DNA from 2 places in the Pseudomonas sp. NPDC079367 genome. Region 1 is predicted to be linked to the other one. Evidence: predicted binding sites of a transcription regulator. Region 1 holds the regulator's gene; the other holds the start of a gene.
What was found. The regulator sigma-54, encoded in region 1, starts transcription at its own class of promoters, with help from an activator protein. The targets are predictions, from matches to a motif close to ANTGGCATNNANNTTGCTNT.

Region 2: ACIGDJ_RS21955 (circularly permuted type 2 ATP-grasp protein) is a predicted target of sigma-54. The motif match lies at 1,840-1,859, and genes of this name have one in related genera.

The regions. Positions count from the first base shown of each region.
Region 1 is NZ_JBITTW010000052.1:18,506-21,934, forward strand. It holds gene ptsN (PTS IIA-like nitrogen regulatory protein PtsN) at 1-318, opposite strand, end outside; gene hpf (ribosome hibernation-promoting factor, HPF/YfiA family) at 331-639, opposite strand; gene ACIGDJ_RS26105 (RNA polymerase factor sigma-54) at 713-2,203, opposite strand; gene lptB (LPS export ABC transporter ATP-binding protein) at 2,370-3,095, opposite strand; gene lptA (lipopolysaccharide transport periplasmic protein LptA) at 3,095-3,429, opposite strand, start outside.
Region 2 is NZ_JBITTW010000035.1:26,992-30,420, reverse strand. It holds gene speE (polyamine aminopropyltransferase) at 1-402, shown strand, start outside; gene ACIGDJ_RS21965 (hypothetical protein) at 625-858, shown strand; gene ACIGDJ_RS21960 (ribonuclease E inhibitor RraB) at 1,068-1,415, shown strand; gene ACIGDJ_RS21955 (circularly permuted type 2 ATP-grasp protein) at 1,893-3,302, shown strand; gene ACIGDJ_RS21950 (alpha-E domain-containing protein) at 3,315-3,429, shown strand, end outside.

The DNA.
Region 1 (3,429 bases):
GACCAGCAGCACGAACAGCAGGTCAACCGGGGCGCCGTCGATGGCGTCGAAATCGATTGGAGCTTCAAGGTGCAGCAGCGCACTGACTGGCGCCGTGCAGCCCTTGAGGCGGCAGTGGGGAATGGCGATGCCGTTACCAAAACCGGTGGAGCCGAGTTTTTCACGGGCGATCAACGCCTCGAAAACATCCTGCATCGCCAGATCCGGCACTTCGCGGTGGATCAGGTTGGCAATGTGTTCGAGGGCTTTTTTCTTGCTGCCGCCCGGCGCGTTCACCTGGGAACGGCCGGGGGTCAGGATGGTTTCAAGTCGGATCATGGGATAGGGGTGTTAACGACCGGTCGCGCCCTGTAGGAGGCTCTGGGTCTTTTCCTTATGCTTTTTGAGTTGGCGATCCAGCTTGTCGGTGAGTGAGTCGATCGCAGCGTACATGTCAGTATCTTCTGCGTTGGCGACCACTTCGCTGCCGGGGATATGCAAGGTGGCTTCGATCTTCTGCTTCAGTTTTTCGACACACATCGTCACCTGCACGTTGGTGATCTTGTCGAAATGTCGCTCCAGTCGTTGGAGTTTTTCCTCGATGTAGGAACGCAGAGGTTGGGTCACTTCCAGTTGGTGTCCACTGATGTTGACTTGCATACAGCTTCTCCTTCGTTGCCAGTGCATAAAGCGGCAGGCCGAAAAGCCTGCCACTGGAACGCTGTAACGTGGCTTACATCAACCGCTTGCGTTCGCTCGAAGGCGCGATTCCGAGGGATTCGCGGTACTTGGCGACGGTGCGGCGAGCCACCTGAATGCCTTGTGCCTCCAGTAAACCAGCGATCTTGCTGTCACTCAACGGCTTTTTCTGATTTTCCGCAGCGACCAGTTTCTTGATGATCGCGCGGATCGCCGTGGACGAGCATTCGCCGCCTTCGGAGGTGCTGACGTGGCTGGAGAAAAAGTATTTGAGTTCATAGATACCGCGCGGGGTATGCATGAATTTTTGCGTAGTCACCCGGGAAATCGTCGATTCGTGCATGCCGACTGCTTCGGCGATGTCATGCAATACCAACGGCTTCATCGCTTCGTCGCCGTACTCCAGAAAACCGCGCTGATGCTCGACGATCTGCGTGGCTACTTTCATCAGGGTTTCATTGCGGCTCTGCAGGCTCTTGATGAACCAGCGGGCTTCCTGCAACTGATTGCGCATGAAGGTGTTGTCGGCGCTGGTGTCGGCGCGTTTGACGAAACCGGCGTACTGGGCGTTGACGCGCAAGCGTGGCACCGATTCCTGGTTCAGCTCAACCAGCCAGCGTTCGTTGTCCTTGCGCACGATCACGTCAGGAATGACGTATTCGGCTTCGGTCGACTCGATCTGCGAGCCCGGGCGCGGATTAAGGCTCTGCACCAGCTCGATGACCTGGCGCAGTTCGTCTTCCTTGAGCTTCATGCGGCGCATCAACTGGCTGTAATCGCGGCTGCCGAGCAGGTCGATGTAATCGGCGACGAGGCGCTTGGCCTCGGCCAGCCACGGTGTTTTGGCCGGCAACTGGCGCAGTTGCAAAAGCAGGCATTCGCTGAGGTTGCGCGCGCCGATCCCGGCGGGCTCAAATTGCTGGATGCGATGCAGGACGGCTTCGATCTCGTCGAGTTCGATGTCCAGTTCCGGATCGAACGCTTCAAGAATTTCTTCGAGTGTTTCGTCCAGATAGCCCTGATTATTGATGCAGTCGATCAGAGTGACGGCGATCAGGCGATCGGTGTCGGACATCGGCGCCAGGTTCAGTTGCCAGAGCAGGTGGCTCTGCAGGCTTTCGCCGGCGGAGGTGCGGGTGGTGAAATCCCATTCGTCGTCATCGCTGCTGGGCAGGCTGCTGGCGCTGGTCTGATAGACATCTTCCCATGCCGTATCCACGGGCAGTTCATTGGGGATGCGTTCGTTCCATTCGCCATCCTCGAGGTTATCCACCGTCGGAGCGGCTTCCTGATAGGAAGGTTCCTGGATTTCGGCGGGTTTCTGTTCGGCGTTGTCGGCCAGAGGATCGGCGTTGTCGAAGTCGTCGCCTTCTTCCTGGCGCTCGAGCATCGGATTGGATTCCAGAGCCTCCTGGATCTCCTGTTGCAGGTCCAAGGTCGACAATTGGAGCAGGCGGATGGCCTGTTGCAGCTGCGGTGTCATCGTCAGCTGCTGGCCCATTCTCAAGACTAGCGATGGTTTCATGGCAGGGGCTTAACACCTTATTCGCCGGCGCTTTGCGCCATCCACTACAGGGCGCCGAAGCGCCAAACTTAAGCAAATTATATGCCTGAAACTGAAGTGTTTGCCTAGAGCGCTGTAACAATTAAAGCGGATAAATGCGCCTTGAATCGATACAGCGCTGTCGCGCTTACAGGCGGAACTCGTGACCCAGATACACTTCCTTGACCAGATCGTTGGCCAGGATGGTCTCGGCATCGCCTTCAGCGATCAGTTGACCGTCGTTCACGATGTAAGCGGTCTCGCAGATATCCAGGGTCTCGCGGACGTTGTGGTCGGTGATCAGCACACCGATGCCTTTGGCCTTGAGGTGGTGGATGATCTGCTTGATGTCGCCGACCGAGATTGGGTCGACACCCGCGAACGGTTCGTCGAGCAGAATGAATTTTGGCGCAGTGGCCAAGGCTCGGGCGATTTCCACCCGACGGCGCTCGCCGCCGGACAGGCTCATGCCGAGGTTGTCGCGGATGTGGCTGATGTGGAATTCCTGCAGCAGGCTTTCCAGCTCCTTGCGGCGACCGGCCTTGTCGAGCTCCGGGCGGGTCTCGAGGATCGCCATGATGTTGTCGGCAACCGACAGTTTGCGGAAGATCGACGCTTCTTGCGGCAGATAGCCGATACCGGCCTTGGCGCGGCCGTGCATTGGCTGGTGGCTGACGTCCAGATCATCGATCAGCACGCGGCCCTGATCGGCCTGCACCAGGCCGACGATCATGTAGAAGCACGTGGTCTTGCCGGCGCCGTTGGGGCCGAGCAAGCCGACGATCTGCCCGCTGTCGATCGACAGGCTGACGTCACGCACGACCTGGCGGCTTTTATAGGCCTTGGCCAGGTGCTGAGCTTTCAGAGTTGCCATTACTGGGATTTCTCTTCGGTTTTCTTCTTCGGCTGGATCACCATATCGATGCGCGGACGCGCTTCGGTGACCTTGCTGCCCGTGGCGCGACCGGCGCTGGCCAGTTTTTTCACGGTGTCATAGACGATTTTTTCGCCTTGGGTGACGTTGCCGTCCTTGTCGACGACCTTGGCCTTGTCGATCAGCACCACACGGTTTTGCTGAGCGTGGTATTGAATCGTCACGCCGTAGCCTTGAACGGGCTTGGCGTCGCCCTGCGTCTGCAACTGCTCGAAGTAAGCCAGGTTGCCCACCGAGGTCACCACGTCGATGTCGCCATTGGGCGCGCGAGTCA
Region 2 (3,429 bases), on a different contig from region 1:
TCCGACTCCACCGACCCGATCGGCCCGGGCGAAGTGCTGTTTTCGGAGAACTTTTACCAGGCGTGCCACCGCTGCCTGAACGAAGGCGGCATCCTCGTCACCCAGAACGGCACACCGTTCATGCAGATCGACGAAGTCAAAACCACCGCCGGTCGCCTGCGCAGTCTGTTCCCGGACTGGCACTTCTACCAGGCCGCCGTGCCGACCTACATCGGCGGCTCGATGACCTTCGCCTGGGGCTCGACCAACCCGGCCTACCGCAAGCTCAGCCGTGAAACCCTGCAGCAGCGCTTCATCGGCAGCGGCATCGTCACGCGTTACTACAATCCGGAGATCCACATCGGCGCATTCGCTCTGCCGCAATACGTGCTGCAAGCAGTCAACAAGCCGAGCAACGACTAAGACGACCCTGCAAAAGTCCCTCCCTGTGGGAGCGGGCTTGCTCGCGAAGAGGCCGTGCCATTCGACATTGATGTGACTGGCACACCGATTCTCGAGCAAGCCCGCTCGCACATTTGTCTGTGCGTTTTTCACGATCACGGCTGTAATCCTTTTGAACCAACTATCGTGCGAAAAAGTCGAGATAGAGGTAAGCCCATTTACGGGTTGATCGAGGAGGCACTGATGCAAAAGTGGAAAGTCACTTTCGTGGATGATCACGGCGAAATTGTTGATGAAGTCTTCGAACGTGAGGAATGCCCGTCCGATGATGAAGCCGCGCGGCTCATCAAGGAGCGGCTTCTTCCGGTCGCCGCCCAGCTGGATCTCAACGATCTGGAAGGGCGCACCGCCGATGCCGGGGTGAAAAACCTCAAAACCCAGAACGGCATCGAAATCCGCAGCATCACACCTGTCTGAACACTTCCTGTCATCTCGTAAACCAGACCTTGGCAGCGGCGCTCTCTTGGGGCTACTCTGCAAGCGAGATCAGCGAATGGATCGCTAAGGTCTGGTCTTGTCAGCTACATGCTTGTTTCCCGCGCGCAACCACGTTGCCGTAGTACTTAGGCCAAAAGGCCCGGGGCGGGAATACGGAAAGTCTATCCATCAATCGAGGGGGACGATTCATGAGCACAGCCTATCAAGAAGACATCAGCAGCAAGGTTCTGCGCCGCATGAAAGAAGGCGGTTTCGATTTTTCCCGGTTCCATCCCATCGAGTTCTACGCGATTTTCCCGGACGAGGAGCGGGCGCGCAGGGCAGCAGGCAAATTTCGTGGCGAGTCCATCAATGCCCAGGTCAGTGCGCGCGACGATGGTGCCTGGTCGCTGGAATTGAGCAAAGTGATGTACGCAACCTATGACGACATCGGCGATTTTGAACAGGGCTTCTCCGCCGTGGTCGAGCCGTTGGGCGGCATCATCGAGGGTTGGGGCGTGAAGCAGGAGGTGCGCAATCGTTACCGCTTGAATTGATCTTGCGCATTGTCTGTCGAGCAACGGCTGACCTTCGGGTCGGCCGTTGTCGTTTCTGGCCTGTGCACATCGCTGCGGCAAAACCCTGAAACAAGAATCCCGGGCAAAAAAAAGCCACCGGAGAGGGTGGCTAAAAGGGAAGACGGTTATGCAGTGAAGTCTTGGCGGGACGGGGCTGCCAAGGCAGTTCAGATCAATTGAGCTGGCTACGTCGCCGCACCTTGCCGGTGAAGTTTTGCAGCGAATGCGCGGATTATCCGCAGGCGCGGCCGGGCAGTGAAATCAACTCTGACTATGCTGGTGATAGGCGATGCAATGCGTCGCAATGAAGCGGGGGCAATCGGGCCGGGGCATTTGCCGCACAGGAATGGTGCGCTGCCTTTTGCGTGGATCTACAACCGATTGATATCAAAGCGTTTATGCCGATGGCACGGGCCTTGCGAAGGCCTGTATGTCCGGAGTGACAAGGAGTACGGCATGATCCGCACCTATTTTGACGAGATGTACGATGCTGGCGGCCTGGTTCGCCCGCATTACCGGGAATTTGCCCGTTGGCTGGCCGAGACGCCTGACGAGTTGCTCGCGCAACGCCGCCGCGAGGCCGATCTGCTGTTTCACCGTGCCGGTATCACCTTCACGCTCTATGGCGATGAGCAGGGCACCGAGCGCTTGATTCCGTTCGATACGATTCCTCGCAGCATTCCCGCCAGTGAATGGCGGATAGTCGAGCGCGGCTGTATTCAGCGGGTCAAGGCGTTGAACATGTTTCTCGCCGATCTCTACCACGAGCAGCGCATCATCAAAGCCGGGATCATTCCCGCCGAACAGGTGCTGGCCAACGAGCAATACCAGTTGGCGATGCAGGGCCTGGATCTGCACCGCGACATCTACTCGCACATCTCAGGCGTCGATCTGGTGCGCGATGGCGATGGCACTTATTACGTCCTCGAAGACAATCTGCGTACACCCAGCGGCGTGAGCTACATGCTCGAAGACCGCAAGATGATGATGCGCCTGTTCCCCGAACTGTTCGCCGCCCAGCGCATTGCGCCTATTGATCACTATCCGAACCTGCTTCTCGACACCCTGAAAAGCTCAAGCCCGATCGACAATCCCAGCGTGGTGGTGCTGACGCCGGGCCGCTTCAACAGCGCGTTTTTCGAGCACGCGTTTCTGGCGCGGGAAATGGGCGTAGAACTGGTGGAAGGCGCGGATCTGTTCGTGCGTGACGACAAGGTGTTCATGCGCACCACTGACGGCCCGAAAGCGGTCGACGTGATCTACCGTCGCCTCGACGACGCATTCCTGGATCCGCTCGCGTTCAACCCTGACTCGATGCTCGGCGTGCCGGGGCTGCTGTCCTCCTATCGCTCTGGCAATGTGGTGCTGGCCAATGCCATCGGTACCGGGGTCGCGGACGATAAATCGGTGTACCCGTTTGTCACTGACATGATCCGTTTCTACCTCGACGAAGAACCGATTCTGAAAAACGTGCCGACCTGGCAATGCCGCAATCCGTCTGAACTGTCCCACGTACTGGCCAGTCTTGCGCAACTGGTGGTCAAAGAGACTCAAGGCTCCGGCGGCTATGGGATGTTGGTAGGGCCGGCCGCGACGACGGCGGAAATCGATGCCTTCCGCGAGCGCATCAAAGCCAAACCGCATGCCTACATCGCACAACCGACGCTGTCGCTGTCGACCTGTCCGACGTTTGTCGAAAACGGCATCGCGCCGCGCCATATCGACCTGCGCCCGTTCGTGTTGTCCGGGCGCGAGACCCGAGTCGTGCCCGGTGGGTTGACGCGTGTTGCGTTGCGTGAAGGCTCCCTGGTGGTGAATTCGTCTCAGGGCGGCGGCACCAAGGACACCTGGGTAGTCGAGGATTGAAGGAAGCTTGCCATGTTAAGTAGAACTGCCTCGGATCTGTACTGGATGTCGCGTTACCTGGAGCGTGCGGAGAACCTCGCGCGCATGCTCGACATCAGTTATTCGCTGTCGCTGATGCCGCAGGACG